DNA from 2 places in the Herbaspirillum sp. UBA812 genome. Region 1 is predicted to be linked to the other one. Evidence: predicted binding sites of a transcription regulator. Region 1 holds the regulator's gene; the other holds the start of a gene.
What was found. Region 1 encodes HrcA, which represses chaperone genes, less so after heat shock. Its sites were predicted from a motif close to TTAGCACTCNNNNNNNNNGAGTGCTAA; they were not measured.

Region 1 (6,697 bases):
TGCATGGCGGCGGTGGCGTCGGCCAGGGTCGGTGCCTGCCAGAACTGTTCGAGGGCATTGCTGCCGCGGCGAATGCGCCAGGCGGCCCAGGCCTTGGAGAGGATGTAGAACCAGCTGGCGATCGACATCAGCAACAGCAGATAGGCCACCGAGTGCGAAACGGCATCGCCTTGGGCCCAGTAGTGGGCAAATCCAACGTTCTGTTCCATGGTAGGTGCTTTCGGGAAAGACGCCGCGCGCACGCGGCAGGGAGTCAATGACGGTTGGCTGAGGGTGAGTCGCTTGGAGCGGCGGACCCCAAAAAAATTCGCTGCCGGACCTGGTGGGGCGCGGCAGCGTCGGGCATTTCCTGTGATTGCGGGCTCGGCTTACTTGAAGCCCAGCACATCCTGCATGTCATACAGGCCGGTGTCCTTGTCGGCCAGGAAGCGTGCGGCGCGCAGGCTGCCCATGGCGTACGAGACGCGGCTGGAGGACTTGTGCGAAATCTCGATGCGCTCGCCGATACCGGCAAACAGGACCGTGTGGTCACCGATGATGTCGCCGCCGCGCACGGTGGCAAAGCCGATGGAGGACGGATCGCGTTCACCGGTAACGCCTTCGCGGGCGTAGACGGCGACGTCGTCGAGCTTCTTGCCCAGCGCATCGGCGATGACTTCGCCCATCTTCAGCGCAGTGCCGGAGGGAGCGTCGACCTTGTGGCGGTGGTGGGCTTCGATGATCTCGATGTCGTAGCCGTGCGAGAAATTCTTGGCGGCCAGTTCCAGCAGCTTCAACGTGACGTTGACGCCCACGCTCATGTTGGGCGCGGCCATGACGGCGGTGCGCTTGGCGAATTCGGCGATGGCGGCTTTGCCTTCGGCCTCGAAACCGGTGGTGCCGATGACGACCTTCACGCCGTGGGCGGCGCAGTATTCCAGGTGTTTCAGCGTGCCTTCCGGACGGGTGAAATCGATCAGCACGTCAGCACCGGCCAGGCCGCGTGCCAGCTCGGATTCGATGATCACGCCGGTGGTCTTGCCCAGGAACAGGCCGGCATCGGTGCCGATGGCAGGCGAGGCGGGTGTATCCAGGGCGCCGGAGAGGTGCAGGCCCTCGGCATTGAGGATGGCTTCGATCAGCATGCGGCCCATGCGCCCGGAGGCGCCGGTCACCGCGATATTCAGTGCAGTCATGTAAAACTCGGAAGAAAGAAGTGCGAAGGACGGGGCTTGCCTGGCTTACTTGTTGGTGGCCGAGGAAGGCGCCACCGGCGAGGCGGGCTTGATCTCGCTGTCGTCCTTGGGTTTGTCGCTGAAGCCGGCCTTGGAACCGACCTTGGCGTCAGTGATCAGGGTCAGGTATTCGCTTTCGGTGGGCAGGTTCTGGCCGCCTTCGACGTGATCCAGCAGGTCATCCTTGAAGAACACCGAGACACGGCTGGTCATGATCTCGCCGTTGCCCTTGGCCAGACGGAAATCGTAGTCCCAGCGGTTGCTGTGGAACATGTCGGTCAGCAGCGGCGTGCCCAGCACGAAGCGCACCTGGTCACGGGTCAGGCCGGGGCGCAGTTGCGCCACCATTTCCTTGGAGACGAAGTTGCCTTGCTGGATGTCGATGCGGTAGGGCTTGAAGAAGCCGAACAGGCTGTTGCTCTTGCCGGTCACCTTCACGCCCGAGGTATCGGTGGGTGCTGCCTGTTCCGGTGCCTTGGTCGAGGAGCAGCCGGCCAGCGAGACGGCCAGTGCAGCCAGGACGCCGATGGCGGTGGTGTGATGACGGGACTTCATTCGGGAAAGCATGCGCATAAAGATTTCAACCGGGTTGAGCCATGAGCCTAAAGCGCTATATGATAAGCTAGAACTTACTTCTTAAATAGGCATGAGTGCGTTCCGGGTGTAAAAGGGCGTTCCCCACCGCCCCGCCGGAACGGTCCGCCAGGTCTTCCCAGTGGACCGCCGCGCCTGTTCGAGACCAGTAAAACCCGGGAACCCACTCTACCATGCCGAACAATCCATCCGAACTGAAGGCCAGCGGCCTGAAGGCGACCCTGCCGCGCCTGAAGATCCTCGAAATCTTCCAGAACACCTCCGTGCGCCATCTCAGCGCCGAAGACGTCTACAAACAATTGCTGTCCGACAACCTCGACGTTGGTCTGGCCACCGTCTACCGCGTGCTGACCCAGTTCGAACAGGCCGGCCTGCTCCAGCGCAATCACTTCGAGACCGGCAAGGCCGTCTTCGAACTCAACGAGGGCTCGCACCACGACCACCTGGTCTGCCTGGATTGCGGCAAGGTCGAGGAATTCTTCGACGCCGAAATCGAGAAGCGCCAGCTCAAGATTGCCCAGGAGCACGGTTTCGAGATCGCCGACCATGCCCTGGCCCTCTACGGTCATTGCAAAAACTGCAAGAAAGTGAAGAAGTAAGTTTGCTTCCGCTTGCCTGGCTTGATTCCGGCAAGGCTGCATGAAGGAAAATGTAAAAAAGCCATGTGAGGTCTCACATGGCTTTTTTGCGTCCTGGCCGGATGGTTGTGCTGGCCGGGATCAGTGCTGGCTCAAGGCGCTGGAAAGCAGCTTGGCGGTGATGTCGACGATGGGAATGACGCGTTCGTAGGCCATGCGGGTCGGCCCGATCACGCCCAGGGTACCGACGATGCGGCCGTTGACCTCGTAGGGGGCGGTGACGATGCTCATGTCGTCCATCGGCACCAGCTGAGATTCGCCGCCGATGAAGATCTGTACGCCCGTGGCCTTGCTGGACACATCCAGCAACTGCAAGAGCCCGGTCTTCTGCTCGAACATGTCGAACAGGCGGCGCAGCGAATTCATGTTGGAAGACAGGTCGGTCACCGACAGCAGGTTGCGTTCGCCGGAGATGACCACGTTGTTGTCGGCCTCTTCGTTCATGGCGTCGCTGCCGGCTTCGACCGCGGCCTGCATGAGCGCGGTCATGTCGTCGCGCAGCTGGCGCAGTTCGCCCTGCAGGTGGATGCGCACCTGGTCGAAGGACTGGCCGGCGTAATGCTGGTTGATGTAGTTGGCGGCCTGGGTCAGCTGGCTCGGGGTGTAGTCGACGTCGGTCAGGAGCATGCGGTTCTGCACGTCGCCGCCCTGGTCGACGATGACCAGCAGGATGCGCTTTTCCGACAGCCGCAGGAACTCGATCTGCTGGAACATCGATTCGCGCTTGGGCGTCATCACCACGCCGGCGAACTGCGACAGCGAGGACAGCACCTGGGCCGCATTGGTGATGATCTTCTGGGGCGAGCCGCTGTGCTGCAGGCGCGCCTGCAGGCGGCCTTCGAGGGCGCTCTCGTCGATGGCCTCGACGGTGAGCAGCGTGTCGACGAACATGCGATAGCCGCGCGGCGTGGGCACGCGGCCGGCCGAGGTGTGCGGGCTGGCGACGAAGCCCATCTCTTCGAGATCGGCCATGATGTTGCGGATGGTCGCCGGCGACAGTTCCAGGCCCGACAGTTTCGACAGGGCGCGCGAGCCCACTGGCTGGCCGTCGGCGATGTACCGTTCGACCAGGGCCTTCAGGAGTGTGCGGGCGCGGTTATCGAGTTGCATGGGCATATTCTAGCGGCATATCCGGTAAATGTGACGGCCGCGTCAGTTCTTCCAAAAATTGTACGAAGGTTCAGGCTTGCGCCTGCAGCCAGTCGTGCAGCTCATGCAGGTCGCGGCAGATGGCGTCGGGGGTGATGCCTTCGGGCAGGGTACGGTCGAAACGGTTCATCCATACTGCCCGCAAACCGGCCCGCTGCGCACCTTGCACGTCCAGCAGCGGATCGTCGCCGACATAGACGGTGGCTGCCGGGGCGACCTGCAGTGCCTCGCAGGCGGCGTGGAAGATGGCCGGGTCCGGTTTGGCGCGGCCGAAGCGATGCGCCGCAATCGAGACTCCGAAGTGCCCGGCCAGGCCGATGCACTCCAGGTCGGCAAAGCCGTTGGAGACCGAACCCAGCGTGAGCCGGCCCTTCATGCGCAACAGCGCCGGTTCGACGTCATCGAACAACGCCACCGTGCTGCGCGCTTCGGAGAACAGGGCCATGGCCGGATCGACCAGCGCCAGGTCCACGTCATGCTCGCGGAAGACCTCGGAGAGCGCCGTGTGGCGCAGCTTCCAGAGGTCGATGCGGTACATCGGGTTGGTCTTCATCAGGGCCATGCGGCGTTCGCGCAGGCTGGCAATGGTATGGGCCGCCACCACGGCGGGTGCATGCTCGCGCAGCCAGTCGTAGAGCAGGCCTTCGGCACGCACCAGCACCGGTTCGATGGCCCACAGGGTATCGTCGAGATCGAACAGGACCGCCTCGATGGGGGAGGGAGCGGGCGAGGAGGGCAGGGAGGAAGCGCTTGGTTTCATTACAATGTCATCTCAAATTATGGTCTAATCCGCAGCATGTGGCCCATCAAATTACCCGTTCAGGCAGCCGTACCCAAAACCGTCGCCATCGTCGGCAAGTTCCAGGCCGTCGGCATCGCGCAGATCTTGTCGGACATCGCGGTGTTCCTCGAGTCGCACGGCCACACCGTGGTCTTCGAGTCCGAGACTGCCGAGAACATCGCCCTGCAAGGCTATGACAGCATGACGCCCGAGCAGATCGGGCATCACGCCGACGTGGCCATCGTGGTCGGCGGCGACGGCACCATGCTCGGCATTGCGCGCCAGCTGGCACCCTACAACGTGCCGCTGATCGGCATCAACCAGGGGCGCCTGGGCTTCATCACTGATATCGCCCAGGACCGCATGATACCGGCTCTGGCCGACATGCTGGAAGGCAAGGTCGAAGCCGAGTCGCGTTCGCTGCTGGAAGCGCGGGTCTACCGCGAGGGCAGCGAGATCTTCCGGGCGCTGGCCCTGAACGATGTGGTGGTGGCGCGCGGCTCCACCTCCGGCATGGTCGAGCTGCGGGTGGAGGTCGATGGCCGCTTCATGTACAACCAGCGTTCCGATGGCCTCATCGTGGCCACGCCCACCGGTTCCACCGCCTATGCCTTGTCGGCCGGCGGCCCCATCCTGCATCCCAGCCTGCACGGGATCGTGATGGTGCCGATTTCTCCGCATTCGCTGTCCAACCGTCCCATCACGCTGTCGGATTCCTGCGAGATCGTGATCCAGGTGGTGGCCGGGCGCGAGGTCAGCGCCAACTTCGACATGCAATCCTTGACCAGCGTGCTGCATGGCGACCGCATCGTGATCCGCCGTTCGGCGCACAAGATCACTTTCCTGCATCCCGAGGGCTGGAGTTATTTCGATACCCTGCGCGAGAAGCTGCACTGGAATGAATACCCCTCCATAGAAGGCCGATTACAATAAGCGCGCATCAAGCCCGGCCATCGCGTGCCGGCTCGCTTGAGCATACTGGCCTGTCCGTCCAACCCGCTGCGAGACCACCATGCTGCGTACCTTAACGATTCGCGACTTCGTGATTGTCGATGCCATCGAGCTCGAATTCGCGCGCGGATTCTCCGTCTTCACCGGCGAAACCGGCGCCGGCAAATCCATCCTCATCGATGCCCTGGCGCTGGCCATGGGCGGACGGGGCGATCCCAGCGTGGTGCGCGAGGGCGCGGCCAAGGCGGATGTGAGCGCCGACTTCACCGCCACGCCGGAAGTGATGGCCTGGCTGGACGAACACGAATTCAGCGGCGAGCACGACGGCGTGCTGCTGCGCCGGGTGATCGACAATGCCGGCCGCAGCAAGGCCTACATCAACGGCAGCGCCGCCACCGCCGCGCAATTGCGCGAAGTCGGCGAGATGCTGGTGGACATCCACGGCCAGCATGCCCATCAATCCCTGATGAAAGCCGATGCCCAGCGCCAGTTGCTGGACAGCCAGGCCGGTCTGCTGGAACCTGCCCGCGAGGTGGCGGTTGCCTACAAGACCTGGCGCGCCCTGGCCCGCCAGCGTGAGCAGTTCGAGCAGGATGCGCGCAATGTGCTGCTGGAGCGCGAGCGCCTGGAGTGGCAGGTGGCCGAGCTGCACAAGCTGGCCGTCAAGCCCGGCGAATGGGCTGACATCAGCACCGAGCACAGTCGGCTGTCGCATGCCGCGGCGCTTATTGGTGGCGCGCAGGAGGCGCTGGGCGTGATCTCGGAATCGGAGTCGCCGATCCTCTCGCAACTCTCCTCGATCACGCAGAAGCTGACCAAGCTGGTCGATGTCGATATTGCCCTGAAGCCGGTGCTCGATGCGCTGGAACCGGCGCAGATCCAGCTGCAGGAAGCGGTCTATGCCTTGAATGATTATCTCGGCCGCGTTGAACTCGACCCCGCGCGCCTGCAGGAAGTGGAAGAGCGCCTGGAAGCCATCCATTCGACCGCCCGCAAATTCCACGTGCAGCCCGATGAGCTGCCCGAGGAGCATCGCAAGCTCTCCGAAGAATTGAAGCAACTGGCCGATGCCAGCGACCTCGATGCTCTGCGCGCGCAGGAAGACAAGCTCAAGCAAGCCTATCTGGCGCAGGCGCAGAAACTCTCCAAGGCGCGCGCCAAGGCCGCGGCCGCATTGGGCGAGGCGGTCACGGCCGCCATGCAGGATCTGTCGATGGCCGGTGGACGCTTCGAGATCGCGCTCAATGAAGTGGAGCCTGCCGCTTACGGGCTGGAACAGGTGGAATTCCTGGTGGCCGGCCACGCCGGCGTGGCGCCGCGCGCACTGGCCAAAGTGGCCTCGGGCGGTGAACTGGCGCGCATCTCGCTGG
Region 2 (6,697 bases), on a different contig from region 1:
GAGATTTGCGGGATGCCGGCGTCGAAGTAGATCTTGGAAGCCGGGATGGTGGTGCCGGAGTTCATGTGGCCGACCACGCCCTTGACCTTGGCATCGACCAGGGCCTGTGCCACGGTGGTGGCTTGCTTCGGATCGGAAGCGTCATCCTGGGGGACCAGCTGGAAGGTGACCTTCTTGCCGCCGATCTCGAAGCCCTTGGCGTTGAGTTCGTCCACGGCCATGCGGGCACCGTTTTCATTGTCCTTGCCGATGTGTGCGTTGGGACCGGTCAGAGGAGCGACGTGACCGATCTTGATGACCTCTTGTGCCTGCGCTGCCCCTGCGAACGAGAACGCTGCCACCAGTGCCGTAGCGACAGGAATCATTTTGATTTTTTGCATGAATTGCTCCTATTACTTCCAATGAAAGATTGAAAACGCAGTTCGTTGTGCCATTTGTTATGTGCGCTGACCGATTCTGACCGCCGTGTGGACGGCAACCTGATCGGAAAGCACCGCAGCGCCTCCCAGTCGCTGACCGGTTCTTGCTTGCGGACTCTGCTACTGCAAAAACCGAGCCATGCCTTGCAGCATCGCCACTCGGGCGCTTTCCCCAGGGGCATCGCCGGATAAAAAGGGACGGAGCCACAGCAGGCAAGCGGCCCGGCCGCAGCGCCAGGCCAGGCGGGGCAGTTCCTCCATTACACCGCCCCGCCGGGCAGAATACACCGTAATGGTGCGGCTGGGAGAGCGAGTTCCGTGCCAACGCGGCGCTTCATTCATATCGCACGTTTTATGCACTTTTTTGAATCGGGATGCGAAGGAGTGCACCAATAAGGGTGGGGAAATAGCAGAAAGCTGCACTTGTAACGAGGCTGGCTGGGGGTGCCAGCCTCATTTCTCCAGCCAAATTCCCGCATAGCGAGAATTATTCTGCATATGCCACGGATTCGTGGCCCTGCTTGCGGAAGGGAGAGATGAACGATGCATGCAGTGGACTTTGCGCGATTTCGTTCATCGGAGTACGGTCAGAATGTGTAACGTCCTTGCACATACAGAGTCCGCGGCGCACCGACCAGCTTGCCCAGATTGCCATCCACGGTACGGGTGAAGTAGCGCCGGTCCAGCAGGTTGTTGACGCCCGCGGTGAGGTCGAATCCCTTCTTGCCCGGCACCTTCCAGCTCGCCTGCGCATTCCAGAGGCGTACGCCCGGGATTTCTCCGATGCTGCCGTCGGCGCTTTCGGCGACGGTGTTTGCTTCATCGGCAAACTGTCTGCCCTGATGCGTGGTCGACAGGTTGAGCGTCCAGGGACCGGTTTGCATGCGCACCCCGAGCGTATCGGTCGTGCGTGCATAGAACGGCAAGTCCTTGCCCGGATTGCTGCCTGACTTCTGCAGGGCGCGGGTGTAGGTGTAGTTGGCGAAGACCGACCAGCCTTTCAGGGGGCTGTCCGGAGCGAAGGCATAGTCCATCGCCAGTTCGACGCCATCATGCTGGGTGCGGCCGATGTTGCGGAAGACGTTGGGAGTCGTTCCCTGCACCGACACGATCTGGTTGTCAAAATTGATGTGGAACACCGTGGCTTCGGCGGAGGCCCGTGCGCTCTTCCAGCGCATGCCGCCTTCCATCGTCCGGGCCAGTTCGGGCGACAGCGGATTGGCGGAAGACATGGTGTTGAGTTGCGAATTCTGCACCACGCCGAAGGAGGTGTTGTAGTTGCTGAACAGGGTCAATTGCTCCGTGAGCAGATAGGCCAGGTTGATCGAGGGCAGCAGCTTGTCGTTGGCCACCTCGTAAGGATCCTTCTTGCCCATTTCGTAGCGGCTTGACCGCACCTGTTCGAAACGCAGGCCCGGCGTGATGCGCCATTTGCCGACAGCGATCTTGTCATCGATGTAGCCGGCATGAGCATCGGTATTGTTCTGGAACTGGGTGAATCCGCTCAGCACACCGGTGCGGACCGCTTCGTTGTAGATGTTGTCATCCCCGCGCTCGCGGATGTAGCGGTAACCCACGGTGACATCGTGCGTAGTGCCGCCCCAGGCGAAGCGCTGGGTGTAGCGGGGTTCGATGCCCAGCGTTTCATAGTTGCGCGGCTGATGCGAGAGGCGCACGCCGGTCACGTTGATCAAGCTGCTCTGGCGGGTCGCCTGGTTGAAGTAGGTCCGGATCTCCAGCTCCTGATGATCCGACAGCGTATTGAGGTAACCGACGTCGAAGCCTTTGCGGGTACCGCTCCAGTTGTCGCGCCTGCGCGTGTTCTGGAACGGATCGGCGGCGTACTGCGCGGTGGTGAGGCCGCCCGGCGTGCGGCTCAGCACATCGTAGTAATTGAACTTGGCGTGGAGTTCGGAACGCGGGGAAATTTCGTAGCGCATCTTCAGCGCAAAATCGTTGAGATGCTCATCGCTCTTGTCGCGCCATCCGCTGCCGTCCTGGCCCGAGTACAGGAAGGCCATGCCCAGGCCATTGTCGCTCTGGCCGCCGGCAAAGGCGGTGTACTGCGCATTGCCACCACCCTTGCCGTAGCTGTTGTAGCGCACCGAGGCATCACCCGAAATGCCCTCGCTGGCGGGAATGGAGCGCGTCTTGAAATTGATGATGCCGCCCACGTTCTGCGGGCCGAAGCGCACCGTGCCGCCACCACGGATGACATCGATCGATTCGATGTTGTTCAGGCTCAGGGGTGCGAACGAAAGCTGGGGCTGGCCATAGGGCGCCACCGACAAGGGGATGCCATCCAGCAGGACGGTGGAGCGCGGCGAAAAGCGTCCGGTCAGACCGCGCACGCCGATGTTCAAGGCAATGGCGCTGCCGGAGGTACCGGCGCTGTCGCTGGACTGCACGCCGGGAATGCGGCGCATCACCTCGCCGATGCTGACGGCGCCGGTGCTGTCGATCTCCTGCTTCTTTAGCACGGTGCGGGCACCGGGATAGGTCTTCACGCTGCTCTCCAGGCCAGTGCCTAGCCAGTCGCTGCTGACCTGGATCGGCTCCAGCCCGGACTGCCCCTCGGGCGCCGCGGACTGCTGCGCCATGCCGGCCAGCGGGAAGCCGAGCATCACGAGCGAGGCAAGGGTTGAAGTGGCGATACGCAGATCGCGTGCATGGTTGAAAGGGGCCTGATTGTTCTTCATTACATTTCGGTCCAATAAAAATACGGGCGAACCTCCGCCGTTCATTTCTTATAAAAAAAGGCTCTTCCGGACTGATCCGAAAGAGCCGCAATAATAATGATTCGCATTCTATTTTTTACATATTCAGAGCCATGCCTGCATTTCTCTTAACTGACCTCGAATTTTTTTGAGTGCCGCTGCGCAGACCAGGCGCGCAAACACGGCAATTGACGCCTTGAAAATTCCCCAACCCATCCCTATACTTAGCACTCGTCACGGCAGAGTGCTAACAGCGCCGCCGGGCGCAATCCCCTTTTTCATGCGGTGACGTCTGCTGCATTTGGAAGAAAACCGTTGCAGGCATCGCCGCAATCAATGCTAACTTATTGAAAATTAAGGAGTTCTCATGAATCTTCGCCCTTTGCACGATCGCGTTATCGTCAAGCGCCTCGACCAGGAAACCAAGACTGCTTCCGGTATCGTTCTGCCTGACGCAGCGACCGAAAAGCCGGACCAAGGCGAAGTCCTGGCCGTCGGCAACGGCAAGATCCTGGAAGATGGCAAGGTCCGCCAACTGGCCGTGAAGGTCGGCGACCGCGTTCTGTTCGGCAAGTACTCCGGCCAGGCCGTGAAGATCGATGGCCAGGAACTGCTGGTCATGCGCGAAGAAGACCTGTTCGCCGTCGTCGAGAAGTAATTCGGCATCCGGCCTTCCTTTTCCTTCTATATAGATAGAGAAAACGTGAAGGCCATCGGCAACAAGACAGCAACCGGCGCTCCCTGAACCTTCAGGCCCGAGCCCGGCGACATGAACTGAACCGAATTTCTGGAGAATCCAACATGGCAGCAAAGCAAGTTATTTTCGGCGATGAAGCACGCGCCAAGATCGTCAACGGCGTCAACATCCTGGCCAACGCAGTCAAGGTCACCCTGGGCCCCAAGGGTCGCAACGTCGTGCTGGAGCGCAGCTTCGGCGCCCCGACCGTGACCAAGGACGGCGTTTCCGTCGCCAAGGAAATCGAACTGAAGGACAAGCTGGAAAACATGGGTGCCCAGCTGGTCAAGGAAGTCGCTTCCAAGACCTCCGACAACGCCGGTGACGGTACCACCACCGCCACCGTGCTGGCTCAAGCCATCGTGCGCGAAGGCTTCAAGTACGTCGCCGCCGGCTTCAACCCGACCGACCTGAAGCGCGGTATCGACAAGGCTGTCACCGCCATCGTCAGTGAAGTGAAGAACCTGGCCAAGCCCACCACCACCTCCAAGGAAATCGCTCAAGTCGGCTCGATCTCGGCCAACTCCGACGCGGACATCGGCGACATCATCGCCAAGGCCATGGAAAAGGTCGGCAAGGAAGGCGTCATCACCGTGGAAGACGGCAAGTCGCTGGAAAACGAACTGGACATCGTCGAAGGTATGCAATTCGACCGTGGCTACCTGTCGCCGTACTTCATCAACAACCAAGAGAAGCAGATCGTCGCTCTGGACAATCCCTTCATCCTGCTGTTCGACAAGAAGATCTCCAACATCCGTGACCTGCTGCCGGTGCTGGAACAAGTCGCCAAGGCGGGCCGTCCGCTGCTGATCGTGGCTGAAGACGTCGAAGGCGAAGCCCTGGCTACCCTGGTGGTCAACAACATCCGTGGCATCCTGAAGACCGCTGCCGTCAAGGCTCCTGGTTTCGGCGACCGCCGCAAGGCCATGCTGGAAGACATCGCCATCCTGACCGGTGGCCAAGTGATCGCCGAAGAAGTCGGCCTGACCCTGGAAAAGGCTACTCTGGCTGAACTGGGCCAAGCCAAGCGCGTTGAAATCGGCAAGGAAAACACCACCATCATCGACGGCAACGGCGAAGCCGCTGGCATCGAAGCACGCGTGGCAATGATCCGCACCCAGATCGGCGAAGCCACCTCCGACTACGACCGTGAAAAGCTGCAAGAGCGCGTGGCCAAGCTGGCCGGCGGTGTTGCACTGATCAAGGTTGGCGCTGCCACCGAAGTCGAAATGAAGGAAAAGAAGGCCCGCGTCGAAGACGCCCTGCACGCTACCCGCGCTGCTGTCGAAGAAGGCGTCGTGCCTGGCGGCGGCGTTGCCCTGCTGCGCGCTCGCGCCAACGTCAAGGACCTGAAGGGTGACAACCCGGATCAGGAAGCCGGTATCAAGATCGTGCTGCGCGCCATCGAAGAGCCGCTGCGCCAGATCGTCTTCAACGCCGGCGACGAGCCGTCGGTGGTGGTGAACAAGGTGCTGGAAGGTTCGGGCAACTTCGGCTACAACGCCTCCAACGGCACCTACGGTGACCTGGTGGAACTGGGCGTGCTGGATCCGGCCAAGGTGACCCGTTCGGCTCTGCAAAACGCTGCCTCCGTGGCCAGCCTGATCCTGACCACCGACGCCCTGGTGGCCGAAGTGACCGAGGACAAGCCGGCCGGCATGCCTGGCGGCATGGGTGGTATGGGCGGCATGGGCGGCATGGACGGCATGATGTAATTGGCCTTCCGGCTGCGGGCCATGCATTGCATGACCTGTGCTGCAAGTGAAAAACCCGCATCAGCGATGATGCGGGTTTTTTGTTGGGCGGCGATCGGAGCGGAGCCGGAGTGCAAGGCCTCCTCTCCGAGCTCGCGCAGCTGAGTTGACCGAGCATCAACCTCACAAAGGCTTCTGCATAAAAAAAGACCCGCATCCTTGCAGATGCGGGCCAAAACATCGGGCTCCCACGAGCCCGATGCAGTGCCAGAACTTAGAAGGTGTGGATCAGGCCGGCGTTGATGCCGGTCTGACTGCGATCACTACCTGGTACGCGGTCGCTGGCCAGGCCAACGCTGTACATGTCGGACGTACGCAGGTTGCGGATGACGGCATAGGTAGAAGTGCGCTTGGACAGGTCATACTTGGCACCCAGGTTGATCTGCACCATGCGGCCATCGACGGTGCGGACAAACTTGGCACGGGTGTATTGCAGGCTACTGATCAAGGACAGCGACGGCGAGATCCGATAGTTCACGCCCAGGTCCAGCGTCTGGCTCGACTCGTTGTTGGCACCGCCGATGGTGTAGTCGCCCTTCTCGAGAGCATCGTAGCGCTCGATCTTCTTGTTCGGATCGGTCCAGGCGGCAAAGCTGTCGAACTTCGGATCGAAGCTGCGACGCGCTGCCGTCAGCGGCAGCTTCACGCGCGAATACGAACCATACACACGCGCCGGGCCGAACTGATAGGCAGCAGCGAGGGTCCAGGTCTTCAGGCAGGTATCGCCATACTTGCCGCCACCGTTGCAGGCTGCCGCGCCGTTGACATCGCTGGCGGACTTGCCGCCCATCTTGCTCTGGAAGTAGCCCAGGCCGATGTTCAGCGGACCGTTGGCATAGGTACCGCCCAGGCCGAAGGACTGACCGGCACCGGTATTGCCGGCTTGCTCACCGAAGCCATAGATGACGCTACCGGTGAAACCGTTGAAGTTCGGGGTGTTGTAGCGGATGGAGTTGTTGACGCGCTCGCCGTTGGTACGATCCAGGTTCAGCGAATGAACACGGCTGACCACGCCACCGAAGTCGCCCGGGGAGGTAATGCTGCCCACGTCATCCAACACATCCTTCTGGC

Region 2: the regulator HrcA is predicted to act here: its motif matches at 3,361-3,387, upstream of groES (co-chaperone GroES).

What each region holds. Positions count from the first base shown of each region.
Region 1 covers NZ_DBIC01000375.1:12,596-19,292, reverse strand. Annotated here, with positions in the region: gene B3873_RS24770 (MotA/TolQ/ExbB proton channel family protein) at 1-209, opposite strand, end outside; gene dapB (4-hydroxy-tetrahydrodipicolinate reductase) at 369-1,175, opposite strand; gene B3873_RS24760 (outer membrane protein assembly factor BamE) at 1,221-1,769, opposite strand; gene fur (ferric iron uptake transcriptional regulator) at 1,982-2,407, shown strand; gene hrcA (heat-inducible transcriptional repressor HrcA) at 2,528-3,556, opposite strand; gene B3873_RS24745 (HAD family hydrolase) at 3,627-4,355, opposite strand; gene B3873_RS24740 (NAD kinase) at 4,392-5,309, shown strand; gene recN (DNA repair protein RecN) at 5,389-6,697, shown strand, end outside.
Region 2 covers NZ_DBIC01000209.1:5,699-12,395, reverse strand. Annotated here, with positions in the region: gene B3873_RS13755 (branched-chain amino acid ABC transporter substrate-binding protein) at 1-380, opposite strand, end outside; gene B3873_RS13750 (TonB-dependent receptor family protein) at 1,007-3,118, opposite strand; gene groES (co-chaperone GroES) at 3,504-3,794, shown strand; gene groL (chaperonin GroEL) at 3,938-5,587, shown strand; gene B3873_RS13735 (porin) at 5,841-6,697, opposite strand, start outside.